2 linked regions of the Teredinibacter purpureus genome follow. Each later gene encodes a partner of the first gene's protein in a complex. Links are inferred from orthologs where the notes say so. Each region holds a gene or a part of one and is shown in the gene's direction. Other genes may lie near its edges.

Region 1 (6,399 bases):
AATTTGGTAATTACATTGGAGGCTTCGCCAATACTCTTGGATAATTTTTGAATACCGCTAACGGTGTTGGCTACAATAGTTTGCCCTTTCGTAGCTTCTTCGTCGGCAATGCGTGCGGCGTTTGCCGCTTCGGCGGCGTTTTGTGCGATGCTGCCAACGCTATGGCTCATGAGCTCAATATTGTTTTTACTTTCTTCAACGCTGTGGTTTTGTTGTGCGAGCGTTTCGGTAATGTTGCCAGAAAGCTTATTCACATCGGTGGCCAAGTTCGCTAATGGCGGTGCCGTTTCAACGATTTTGTGCATGACCGTTTGTAGTTTATCCATGAAGGTATTAAACCATTTTACCATTTCGCCAATTTCATCGTTGTGGCGAGTGGCAAGGCGAACGGTTAAATCGCCGTTGTCTTCTGCGATATCTTTAAGGCGAACAATCACTCTATCGATACTGCCTTTAATCATATTGCTAATAATCACCCCTACAATAATGAGCAATAGGCTGGTACCTATGCCGAGAATCATACCAATGGAGTACATTTTGCTGGCTTGTTCTTGTGCCGTGACAAACGCTTGGTCGAAGGTGTGTGAACGTTCTTTGTGGAAGGCGTCGAGACGCTCTTTGAGGCGTTCCAGCGCATCGGTCATTTTGGCGCTTTTACCTGCAACCGTAGAGAAGTCGATGGAGCCATCGATCATGCCCAGTGAGATGTTGTAGGCGATGTTGTAGTAGTCGTCAAATAGTAGGCCTATTTCCACTAAATCTGGGGCTAAGGAGATATCAATGTTTTTTGATTCTTCAATATCCGAGCGTAATTCTTCGGCCATGGTCTCGGCGTTTTCGAGTACATCCATTTCGGCTGAAGAAACGGCAAATGCGAGTGTTTCTTGAAGATTTTTAACCCGTGCTCGGTTTGCCTCCGCCATTTGTAATAGCGGGAGCTGTTTGTCGTAGGCGCTTCGTAAAATATCCAGTGAGCCACTGACCAGGTAAATACTGGCAAATAAGTAAGTGAAAAACCCGAGAGCGCCCACAATGGGGATTAAAAGGATTTTGGTTCTAATTGAAAGGTTGCGCAGAAGATCCAAGCGAAAATCCCTCGAGTTAATTGGGCGTGATTGCTGCAAACATTGATAGAGGCCGTTTTATTTGAGTCTAGGGTATCAATGAGTAAAAGCAATCTTGGGTGGCTTTTGATGCCAGCGTTATGTCTAGTGGTCGGTTTACGTCGCGTACTTTCTTGCCGTATGGGGGTATCGGCTTGACGACCGAAATCCTTAGCTATAGTAGTCGCTGCCCCCTAAGCCAAGTTCTGATACATGTGCTTCTAAATTGTTGTATTCGTATTCACTAATACCGGTATAGATCAATATGGTTTCGCAGACTCTGTTCCATTCAAAATCTTCGTCTTGTTGGCCGAGTAGCCGGTAGTTGCCGCAAATGTGTTCGGCCATTTTTAGTATGGCGAGCAGTGTTTTTTTACGGCTATTGGCACGTTCGTCGGAAAATATTTTGGTGATTTGGTGATGCTCATGAATCGCTTCGCAAAGATGGCGAGGCAGGTTCCACGATTTACCAACGTAGTAGCCAACCACGGCATGGTTAGTGTTAATAAGGTCATTTTCTATTTCTGTAACGCCGCGATTTTTGGATGAGTATGCCTGAGCAAGCACTTCTGAATAATGTGAAAACCGCGACATGAGCAAGGGTATTCCACAATTGTGGAATAGCCCTAATGTGTACGCTTCTTCTGGGTTGGGGACACCAATTTGTTTGGCAATTACGGAGGAGGTAACGGCAATGTCCATTGCTGTATCCCAAAAGCGGCCGAGGGCAATAATATCGTTATCGGTTAAGGCGCCCTTGATTGAGAGAGCGTTCACTAGGTTTACGACGCTGTTAACGCCGAGTAAATTCACGGCCTGAGTAATGGAGGTGATGGTGTTCGAGTGCTTATAAAGCGGGGAGTTCACGGTTTTAAGGATACTGCCAGAAAGGCCAACATCTTGGCTTATAAGCCGTGCAATTTCTTTAATGCTGCAGTTAGGGCTAATTTGTTCCATTTGAAGATCGACCATTACCTGAGGCTGAGGAGGGATGGCGATTCCTTGCAGAATTTTTTGTATTTGTTCCTGAGTAAGCTCTGCGGACATTGTAAACCTGTGGGGCAAGTGAGGCTTAAGGCGGGGTTAGGGGCCAATATGAGTACCTTTTTTAGTCTAGCTTGCCTCCACAGGCTTCACCGAAAAAGTTTAACTTGCGCCCAAATGAGTATCCATAGTGAGTTTGAGTGCCTGGTAGGCTTGTTGCCATTGGCGACTATCGGGTGTTGGCTGCTCACTTAGGGTTTGCAGTAGTGCTTCGGCATTGTGTAGGTGAGTGCTTATTACTGCCCGTTGCTTTTCTGCGATCCAAGGAAAGGCGGCATACAGTGATTGAATGCTCGAGGCGATATGACGGGCATTATCTTGCGCTGTAGCCTCGTCATAGGCCTGATCGCTTTGCGGTGTGGCAATAGCGGTACGTAGAAGTAGTTGCGTGAGTGTGCGCTCGAAGGTTTTGTAAATGGTCATTTTGCGGGCGCTATAGGGGAGTTGTTCCCAGCCCGCCTTCATGGAGCCGTTATCGGTGGCTTGCCATTGGCTTATGAGGGTTTTAAGGTCTTGGCTTAGCTGGTTGGCCTGCAGTTGCAGTAACGCGCGGCGTCGATTATTGGGTGTTTCTTCAATACCTTTAAAACCCGTTTCTTTTTGAGCGGTGGTGAGTACTAGATCGGGGGTAAAATCACTTACGGGCCGCATTTTCGTTTCACCATATAATATAAATTCGATCGCGTATAAACCCAGAACAACATCTTCGATATCGGTCATACCGTGTTGTTCTTGCAGGGCTTGTGGCGTTAGTTCGACGCTAATATCGTGCACTAATCCCGAGTATGGGTAGGAGCTAAAATAGTCTAAGTACCCGGGTTGAATAGGGCTTGCGCCTATGGCAAAGCATGATTTTGCGAGGTCTGCGAAAATCTGAGGCTCGGTGATGCCGAACTGGCTAAAAAAGTAAAAGTGTTGGTAGGCGAGCTCTGCTTTTGCCCACGCATTACGAGCGGAGATTAGCTTCGCCTCGGTGGGGTTGGCGATGAAGAGGTCGAGTTCTTCATTCAGGGTTGTACTGTACGCGAGAACCGCTTGGAGCGTTTTGCTCCCAGACGCCCACAGCGACTGGGTCGCCGCTATGTGAGCGATTTGAGGGTCGTCGATGGCACTGGCGGAAGGTTGAGTTTCGGCCGCTTTCTGTTTGGGCTCGCAGCCGCATAAACACAGCGTGAGAACACCTAGAATCAAAAGGCTAGCGTGGCGAAGTTCCATGTTATGGGAGATCCTTGAGTTGTATCTATCGACGAGTGAGTTGGCCTGCGATGCTAACGGAGGCTGACTATGGGCCAGCTACGTTGCTGGGCAATTTGCTTGAGGCGTTCGTCAGGGTCTACTGCTATAGGGTACTGAACGCGTTCTAGCAGTGGCAAATCGTTTACTGAATCACTGTAAAAATAGCTGCCTTCAAGATCTTCGTTATTATCTTTCAGCCATTGCGTTAATCGTGTCACCTTGCCGTGTTGGAAGCAGGGGGTCCCTGTGGGCTGGCCGGTATAGCGTTCGTTAACGATTTCGCCTTCACTGGCAAGCATTTCATGTATGCCGAGCGCTTTGGCGATGGGTTCGGTGACAAATCGATTAGTTGCCGTAATGATGAGTATTCTATCGCCTTTCGCACGATGTTCTGTGATCAGCGCCTCGGCTTTGGGCAGCATAATTGGTGCAATTTTGGCGGTAAAAAACGATTGATGTAATTGTGCGAGTTCAGGCAATGAAAATTGAGCCAAAGGCGTAAGCGCAAAACGTAGATACGCATCGATATCGAGCGTACCTGCGACATAGTCGGCATAGAATTGGTCGTTAGCGCGTTGAAATTGCCCGCTATCGACGATATTTTGATCAATAAGGAATTCGCCCCACGCGTGATCGCTATCCCCAGCAATAAGGGTATTGTCGAGGTCAAAAATTGCTAAACTCAAAAGTGGCTCCCGTGACTACACTTTAGGGAAAAGAGGAGACTCAGCAAGGGCTTGCCAGCAAAGGCGGAGCGTTAATTGCTGAGAATTGCTAGTTTGTGAAACAATAGGCTGGCGATTATAACAATATTTGGGCGAAATCTTTGAAAGTGTCTTTGATAGTTGTGGGGCGTGTCGGGCAGCTCTTGCCGGCGTGCTTGGGAAACACACATCAATTATTACCGGCACGTTGTTGGTTTTCTCTAAGATCTCGCCTTAATCGCTCCACCACTATGTGTTCCTGAAAGGAGAGGTATTACGTGATCGATAACGATGGATTTCGTCCCAATGTCGGCATTGTGCTTGCCAATGGTAGCGGCAATGTTTTATGGGCGCGCCGTATCGGTGGCCAGGATGCGTGGCAATTTCCGCAAGGCGGTATTAACGAGTCTGAGTCGCCAGAAGAAGCGCTGTATCGAGAGCTTTATGAAGAGGTAGGTCTAGTAGAGAGTGATGTTGATATTCTTGCGGTGACACAAGGTTGGCTTCGGTATCGATTACCGCATCGGTTGGTTCGACAGAAACAGCCCTTGTGTGTGGGGCAGAAGCAAAAATGGTTTTTACTGAAACTCAACGGTGAGGACGATCGTGTAAAACTCAATGCCGGTGGCCCGCCGGAATTTGATGATTGGCGCTGGTCGAGTTATTGGTACCCATTATCTAAAGTGGTGGCGTTTAAGCGTGAGGTATATAGGCGCGCGTTGAAAGAGCTAGCGCCAGCGCATAATCGGTTAGTGCTTTCTGTTCAGGAACCCGCATGCTGAATTCGCTGCGCAGCATTGTACAGGAGGTCAACGCCGCCGCTGATCTTCAGTCAGTTCTCGCAATTATTGTGACGCGGGTACAAGCCGCAATGCACACTGAAGTGTGTTCCGTTTATTTGCGTAGTGCGAATAACAATTTTGTTTTGATGGCCACCGAGGGGCTTAATAAAAGCGCGGTGGGCCAAGTGAAGCTTGGGCTCAATGAAGGCCTTGTGGGTTACGTGGCTATTCGTGAGGAACCGTTGAATCTTGACGATGCTGAGTCTCACCCTAAATTTCAATATTTTCCTGAAACGGGTGAAGAGCGTTTCAGTGCCTTTTTAGGGGTGCCTATTATTCATAGGCGTCAAATTTTAGGTGTTCTGGTTGTACAGCAGCGTCTAAAACGCAAGTTCGATGAGGGTGAGGAAGCATTTCTCATTACTATGTCGGCTCAGTTAGCCGCTGTTATCGCCCATGCCGAGGCGACGGGCGCTCTGCGTTCCATTGGCCCTCGAACAGAAGCGCGTTTTATCGGTACACCGGGAGCATCGGGCGTCGCAATTGGTGAGTGTGTTGTGGTCTCACCTCTAGCCGATTTAAATTCCGTACCCTATCAAACCTGTAATGCAATCGAAGAGGAGTTGGCGTTCTTCCAGCAGGGGCTAACGGCTGTTCGATCGGATATTAAGAAGCTCGCCAGTGAGCTCGAAAATAGGCTCAACAAAGAAGAGCGGGTATTGTTTGATGCTTATATTGGCATGCTCGACGATACCGCGCTTGGTGGCGAAGTCATCGAAAAAATTATGAGTGGCTTAGCCGCGCCTTATGCGTGGAGCGAGGTTATTCTGGAACATGTCAAAATATTTTCGAGTATGCCAGACCCTTATCTTCGCGAGCGTGCGTCTGATGTGCGCGATTTAGGTAGCCGTGTACTGGCCTACTTACAGCAATCCTCTAAAACTGAACAAATTTACCCCGACAATACCATTTTGGTTGGTGAAGACCTCACCGCGTCCGTATTGGCAGAGGTGCCGGAGGGCAAGTTAGCGGGCATTGTGTCGACGAAAGGCTCGAGTAACTCGCACATCGCTATTTTGGCTCGTTCGATTGGTATTCCAACGGTTATGGGGGCGGTAGACCTTCCCTTTACGCGTTTGGATGGTCGAGAAGTTATTGTTGATGGTTATCGTGGTAGTGTTTATTGCGACCCTACCGACAGAATGAAAGCGCAGTATCAAGCCATTGTTGATGAGGATGTTGAGCTATTTGCTGGCTTGGAATCACTAAAGGACTTGCCCTGTGAAACGATCGATCACCATCGAGTGGCGCTTTGGGTCAACACCGGTTTAATGGCTGATGCGATGATCTCGCTAGAGCGTGGAGCGGAAGGCGTTGGTCTTTATCGAACAGAAATACCCTTTATGTTGCGTGACCGTTTTCCGAGTGAGGAGGAGCAGCGTCAAACGTATCGCGATCAGTTAGCGGCATTTGCGCCACACACAGTCACTATGCGAACGCTTGATGTAGGTGGAGATAAATCATTGCCTT
Region 2 (6,918 bases), 610 kb from region 1 along the record:
CAACGCCTATTGCTGCTCGATGAATTCTACCGCACAGCGATACTGGTGGGCGGCCGCAAACCACTTTGGTGGTTTGTACCCGCAACGCAAGAAAATGATTACGCGCAATACACCCATACACTTCTGACAAAACGTTTTTTACGCGACGATAACTTGCTCGACTTTGGTGGCATTGCCACCATCCCAGATGGCGAATTTGTAGGCGCCGGAATTTGGCAATTATATAAAGCGATAGAGTCGCCCTATAAATCGGTATTAAAATTATTATCGCTAGAAGCCTATGCGGGACAGCACCCCAACGTAGAACCACTTTCCCTCCGCTTTAAAGCGCACGTTTATGCAGGTGAACTCGATATTAATGAACTTGATGGCTATATGATGATTTTTCGCCATATCGAGCAATATTTACTCACCAAAAACGCTACCACTCGTCTCGAATTAGCACGCAGGTGCTTTTATTTTAAAGTGAATAAACCGCTCTCAAAACCACCCCGCAGCCGTGAAAAATCCTGGCAGCGATGTTTGCTCGAAAGATTGACTCATGAGTGGGGCTGGCAAAAACAACAGATCGCCATGCTCGATCAGCGAGCCCATTGGAAGGCTAACGACGTAACCGAAGAGCGTGCGCTGTTAGTCAACGAACTCAACCACAGCTATCGATTTATTCAAGATTTCGCCACAGAAACTGGCGCCGTGCGCGCGATATCCACAGAAGAACTCACAATATTGGGGCGAAAATTACAAGCCACCTTCGAGCGGCGTCCAGGCAAAGTTGAATGGATAAACCCCAATATTTCAGATGACCTAAGCGAAGAAATTATTTCGCTAACTGAACGCTACGACAACGATACCAGCGTCAATGTATGGACAGCCTATTCGCACATTAGCGGCAGTGCACTCAGCAGTGACAGCACCGCTATTAAATCAACGCTCAGTTTGATCGAACTACTGCTCTGGTGTTATGTGAACGGTATCATCAGCGAAAACACCTCTTTTGACGTACAGCACTCACCCTCTATTAGCGATGTTGACGTGCGAAAAATACTCGCACAACTCGCTCAATGGCTGCCACTGCCGCTCCCTTCGCTTAGCCATAAACACTTTAAACAAGCAGCCGCCCCCACACATGCACTTCTACTACTCAACGTTGGCCGATCGCCAACATCCCGTTTAGATGGCTTAGGTATCCAACGGCTAAGCGGCCAAGCCGACGCATTACGTTATAGCGGATTCAAAGACAACCTCGTAGTGTCGCTTGATATGATCACACGCAACAGCTGGGACGAAATTAGTGCGCGACGTTTCGACTCCAAGCACGCACTGCTAGAGGCGCTTCAAGAATACCTGCAACTCTGCTTACCCGGCACACACCAAACACCCCCGTCACTATCGATTACCTGTATAGGTGCTCACCATACAACGACCATTACTAATCGTATTCAACGCTGGTTTAATGAAATTTCGCACTGCTATTACAGTGGCCGTTACCCGGCGACCACACGCTATCTTTTTGAAATGGCCGGCGCTTACTACAGCCTGCAATTTAGAGGCCCTAAGCTACTCATACGAGAGCATAAAACACGTAACCTTTTAATTGATTATTTAGGCGAAGAGCAACTCGCTATAAGCCCAATTTTATTTGACAGCCGTGCACTTGAATCGCATCCCATGCGCACGATTAGCCACACTATTTCAGGCGGAATGGGCGGCCGAAATTGGTCCGGTGCCATACACATTTTTTATAGGCGTTACGATATAGGAATGGAAGTGTATGTCGTCGATGAAATGGGCTCCATCACACACCGTGAATATCACGGGAGCGGCGAACACTCACCGCTAAAGCCATTACATCAATTTTTACGCGCAATCATCGAGCGACAAACACGCCTTAACCAGCAATTGCTATACGACTTTGGCATTTTCCCTCTGCACTTTTATGAGTTAATTAAAACAGGCCCACGCTTCAAAGCGGCCCCCAAACTTGTGTCTCGCCAGCAGCCCGCCACCGCGAAATTTGAAGTGAAAGCCGTGGCACACAAAGGCAGCGATGGCGAACTGGTCTTCGACTTTTATTGTGATGACCAAGAATTTCTAGGTCGAACCTTTAACCACCAGCTCTATATGGTCGTAGCACAATACATTCTGAAATTACGCACATCACGTGAGCACTACGCCGTCTACCTAACCGATCTCGACCTAAGCCTTTGCATACCCTTATTATCTGATGCTGGCCGACTCACCAGCGGCCATTACCTAAAACTAAAAGACCGGCTAGAATTTCGTCTTAACCATGCCATTGGCATACTGCTAAAAACCTAACCTCCCTCCCAACTGTTTCCTTTTGCAGGGTTATACCAACCTGTATGACAGGTTATACTCCGGCCTTTCGTCACGGGGCTAAGCGCGCGAATAATCCCTATTACCGCTAAGGCCACCCTGACACACATTCTTGTTTACGGGGTCGAATATGCCTTTTACAACCGTTAAGAATACTGCTTGCGCAACACTAACAATACGTCGAGCAACGGCCTTAGGGCTAATGTTTTTCGGTCTTGTGGGCTTGAGTGCTTGTGGACAAAAAGGCCCATTAAAATTACCCGACCCCACGCACACTACCGAATCGGTTACGCCAACGGAAATGCCCGCTGTAGAGCCACGTCAACCGTAACGCCTAAATACACGAATTTCGAGAAAGTAACAGCATGTCCAATTTTGAGTTTCGCAACCGCAGCCTTCACGCCGAAGGTGTTTCGCTATCAGCCCTTGCCGAGCAGTATGGTACACCTTGCTACGTTTATAGCCGCGCGGCCTTTAGCGAACATTATCTTGCTTACGCGCAAGCACTTGGCGAACACCCCGGCACGGTATGCTACGCCGTAAAAGCAAATTCCAATATCGCCGTATTACAAGTACTGGCCCAACTGGGTGCAGGCTTTGATATTGTCTCTATCGGCGAATTACAACGGGTGTTAGCCGCAGGCGGAAAACCAGAACGCATTATATTTTCAGGTGTTGGCAAAAAGCCTAACGAAATGGTCTTCGCACTGGATACGGGTATCGCATGCTTCAACGTAGAATCTGAAGCAGAACTCGACGTTCTTTCGGCTATAGCAACCCAAATGGGCAAGGTCGCGAATATATCATTGCGTGTGAACCCGGATGTAGACGCCCACACTCACCCTTATATTTCTACCGGCCTAAAAGAAAATAAGTTCGGCATCGACATTGAACGCGCGCCCCACGTATACCAACGTGCAGCACAATTACCAGGCATAAACGTCGTAGGAGTAGACTGTCATATCGGCTCGCAGTTAACGGAACTGGCCCCGTTCTTAGATGCGCTCGATCGGGTACTAATGTTAGTCGATACGCTAGCTGAATCGAACATTGCTATTGCGCATTTAGATCTCGGCGGCGGCTTAGGCGTTACCTACAACGATGAAACACCGCCTTCGCCACAAGATTACCTCGCCGCGGTAAAACAACGCTTAGGCGATAGGCCTCTCGAGCTCATACTGGAACCCGGTCGCTCAATTGCCGCGAACGCGGGCGTACTGCTCACGGAAGTGCTTTATCTGAAGCCCACCGAGCACCGTAATTTCGCTATCATCGATGCCGCCATGAACGACAACATTCGCCCCGCACTTTACCAAGCATGGCAGAACGTTTTGCCGTTACAGCAAAACAGCAGCGCTACAGCTCAGCCATGGGATCTAGTCGGCCCAGTGTGTGAAACAGGCGACTTCCTTGCTAAAGATCGCGTACTATCACTCAGAGCAGGTGATCAGCTGGCGCTCATGTCCAGCGGTGCTTACGGTTTCGTTATGAGTTCCAATTACAACACCCGTGGCCGCGCAGCCGAGGTATTTGTGGACGGCGATCAACACTTTTTAATTCGCGAACGCGAAGATTTTAACGATATGATTCGTGGCGAGCACCTGCTGCCATCAGGAGAGCAAGGCTAATGCGTTTACGCTTTACCAAAATGGAAGGTATCGGTAACGATTTTGTGATGATTGATGCCATCAGTCAAAAAATCACTGTAACACCGGAGCGCGCACGTAAGCTCGCCGACCGTCATTTCGGCGTCGGCTGCGATCAAGTATTAGTTGTGGAATCTCCCACCAATCCCGACACCGACTTTCGCTACCGTATATTCAATAGCGACGGCACCGAAGTAGAAAACTGCGGCAACGGCGCCCGCTGTTTTGCCCTTTTCGTACGCCAGCGTCAGCTCACAAGTAAAACCACAATATGTGTCGAAACTGCCGCTGGCATACTCACATTACATGTTAACGACGACAACCAAGTGACCGTCAACATGGGCGCGCCCGAACTAACGCCCAGTAATATTCCATTCACCGCAGATAAGCAATTAGCGTACTACCCCCTTCGCGTCGCAGACCAAACCTTCGACATAGGGGCGGTGTCTATGGGGAACCCACACGCCATTACCTTAGTAGAAGACCTTACGCATTTTCCGGTAGACACCATTGGCCCGCTTATCGAATCGCACAAACAATTTCCCAGCCGAGTTAACGCCGGGTTTATGCAAATAATCGATCGGAAAACTGTTCGATTACGCGTGTACGAACGCGGTGCCGGAGAAACGCTCGCCTGTGGGACAGGTGCCTGCGCGGCGGTTGTGAGTGGCATTCTGCGCGGTCTGCTAGACCCTACCGTAGCGGTAGAATTGCCCGGCGGCACGTTACGCATTCAATGGGAGGGCGCTCAAAACCCTGTTATGATGACCGGCCCAGCAACATCCGTCTTTCATGGACAAGTTAAAGTATGAGTGAATCTTCTATTACTCAGAACAGGGAAAAAATTTCCGACGAGCAGGTAGCACAATACCTGAAAAAACATCCGGATTTTTTCAATCGCCATATCGATCTATTGGCCGATCTTGACCTGCCTCACCAAAGCGGCCCTGCCGTCTCACTGGTAGAGCGCCAAGTGGCTATCTTACGTGATCGCAATATGGACATGCGGCATCGGCTAAGCCAACTGCTCGACAACGCCCGCGATAACGATCGCCTGTTCGATAAAACCAAACGCTTAGTGCTAGCCTTACTCGAATGTAACGATTTGGGTGATTTGGTCGATGCGCTGTATTACAGCTTTGATAAAGAATTTAACATTCACTACACGCGCCTCATCTTATTTGGCAACAACAATACCCCCGTAAGCGAGGCGCGCATTGTCTCCATTCACGATGCCCGCGACTATATTGGCAAGCGCCTGAAGCTACCCAATACCGTCAGTGGTGGCATTGATGTTAAGGAGAGTGGGTTTTTATTTGATGGCGACGCACCCAATATCGGCAGCGCCGCAATAGCCGTGTTACAGCATGGAAGCCCTCTAGGCGTATTAGCCATAGGCAACCAAGACCCGAACTACTACCGTTCGAGTATGGGAACGCTGTTTTTAAGCTATATTGCCGAAGTACTTAATCGGCAACTGCCTAAATATTTGAAATAGAATGTGCGCGCAGCCTATAGCCCGTAAGGTGGTGCGCAAAAACCCGCCTTAAATGGGCTGCCCACCATAATTAGACTCAGGTTTTTTTGGCGGGTCGGCCACAACATTGGCTGGAATATGGTCAATTCGGCCGCCGCTCGCCAGAAACGCTTCAACTTCACTTTCTAAGTGCTTCCGCTCCGCATCCTTATCTAGCAACGATTCAGCAACTGTAAGGGCCGCTAGCGCCCCACCATCAGATTCAATAGCATCTTCATTTTCCACGTGCAAATTCCTCTCGTACATATTCTTATAGTTTAGTTACCACTTTCACAAACTCGGATAATTTATAGTTCAGAGTTTAGAATCTGTCAGCGGGGGGCATTCAATTTCTTTAGTTTTTTTTGTTCTAGCGTTAATAGAAAAACACAATATTGGTTATTTTATTAACGCGATAAACATAAGACACGGGAAAAAACGTGCGAACATTCGGGAGAGAGGCCAGAAAACAAACGCCTAAAACGGCGTAAAAACGAGGAGATGAATCGAGGGAATACAACGAAAAACGCCATGCGAAATAGCATGGCGTACAAGAAACTATGGCAACTTAAACCGCATCAGGGCCGGTTTCACCGGTACGAATACGGATAACTTCTTCGCAAGGCATTATAAATATTTTGCCATCGCCAATTTTGCCCGTTTGCGCAGCCTTAGTAATGGCCTCCACTGCCTGATCGATTAAATCATCACCCAAGACAAGCTCCACTTTTACCTTCGGAAGAAAATCAATAACGTATTCCGCACCGCGATAGAGTTCAGTATGACCTTTTTGGCGACCAAAGCCCTTCACTTCAGTCACCGTCATACCCTGAACACCGATTTCCGACAATGCATTACGCACGTCGTCGAGTTTAAAAGGCTTAATAACAGCAGTAATCAGTTTCATAGGAAGATCCTTAAATACACCCAAATCCAGGTTTTATTGTAGTTGATGGCTCGGCTACCCGGTCCGAACACCGCTTAAAATCGTCTAGGAGGGCAATTTACACCGATCGAAACCGAAAGACAAACCACTCGCACCGATTCGGGGCAAAGAATCCATCGCGTTAATCCCCCTCAAACCACACAGCACTCCACACGCGTGTGGCTAACTTGCACAACTCCCACGCATAAAAAAACCGGAGGCTGTCACCCCCGGTTTTTAATAGGCCTAACGCCTATGATTAACGCTGTGTAAGGATTTACTTACCGCCTGAAATAAACTCAGGATAAGCCTCCATACCACATTCAGAGATATCCACACCGTCAAACTCTTCTTCTTCACTAACACGGATACCCATAACCGCTTTGATCACTAACCACACAACCAAACTTGTCACAAACACCCATGTGAAGATAGTAAGCGCACCGGTCAACTGGCCCAAGAAAGAAGCAGCGCCGTCTTCGCCACCATTGGTA

What was found. The genes of interacting proteins can lie anywhere in the genome.
Region 2: the proteins of H5647_RS02220 (region 1) and dapF are in contact, whole or in part, in a solved structure (PDB 5YGU), measured with the Escherichia coli proteins. The link is inferred for Teredinibacter purpureus from one-to-one orthologs.

What each region holds. Positions count from the first base shown.
Region 1 is NZ_CP060092.1:550,366-556,764, reverse strand. What follows is about bases 3,141-6,117. They hold H5647_RS02220 (RNA pyrophosphohydrolase), read left to right. Parts: upstream 3,141-4,365; coding sequence 4,366-4,869; downstream 4,870-6,117. Other genes in these bases: ptsP (phosphoenolpyruvate--protein phosphotransferase), read left to right, coding at 4,863-6,117; H5647_RS02225 (histidinol-phosphatase), read right to left, coding at 3,416-4,069; H5647_RS02230 (imelysin family protein), read right to left, coding at 3,141-3,362. Also shown: H5647_RS02240 (methyl-accepting chemotaxis protein), read right to left, coding at 1-1,085; H5647_RS02235 (HDOD domain-containing protein), read right to left, coding at 1,275-2,150; more of H5647_RS02230, read right to left, coding at 2,250-3,140; more of ptsP, read left to right, coding at 6,118-6,399. UniProt on the Escherichia coli protein: Master regulator of 5'-end-dependent mRNA decay.
Region 2 is NZ_CP060092.1:1,156,790-1,163,707, reverse strand. Bases 2,881-5,879 are described here. They hold dapF (diaminopimelate epimerase), read left to right. Parts: upstream 2,881-3,964; coding sequence 3,965-4,795; downstream 4,796-5,879. Other genes in these bases: H5647_RS05155 (hypothetical protein), read right to left, coding at 5,530-5,745; H5647_RS05160 (DUF484 family protein), read left to right, coding at 4,792-5,481; lysA (diaminopimelate decarboxylase), read left to right, coding at 2,881-3,965. Also shown: H5647_RS05180 (class I adenylate cyclase), read left to right, coding at 1-2,319; LPS translocon maturation chaperone LptM, read left to right, coding at 2,468-2,668; more of lysA, read left to right, coding at 2,703-2,880; H5647_RS05150 (P-II family nitrogen regulator), read right to left, coding at 6,068-6,406; H5647_RS05145 (ammonium transporter), read right to left, coding at 6,702-6,918. UniProt on the Escherichia coli protein: Involved in the succinylase branch of the L-lysine biosynthesis and in the biosynthesis of the pentapeptide incorporated in the peptidoglycan moiety. Catalyzes the stereoinversion of LL-2,6-diaminopimelate (L,L-DAP) to meso-diaminopimelate (meso-DAP).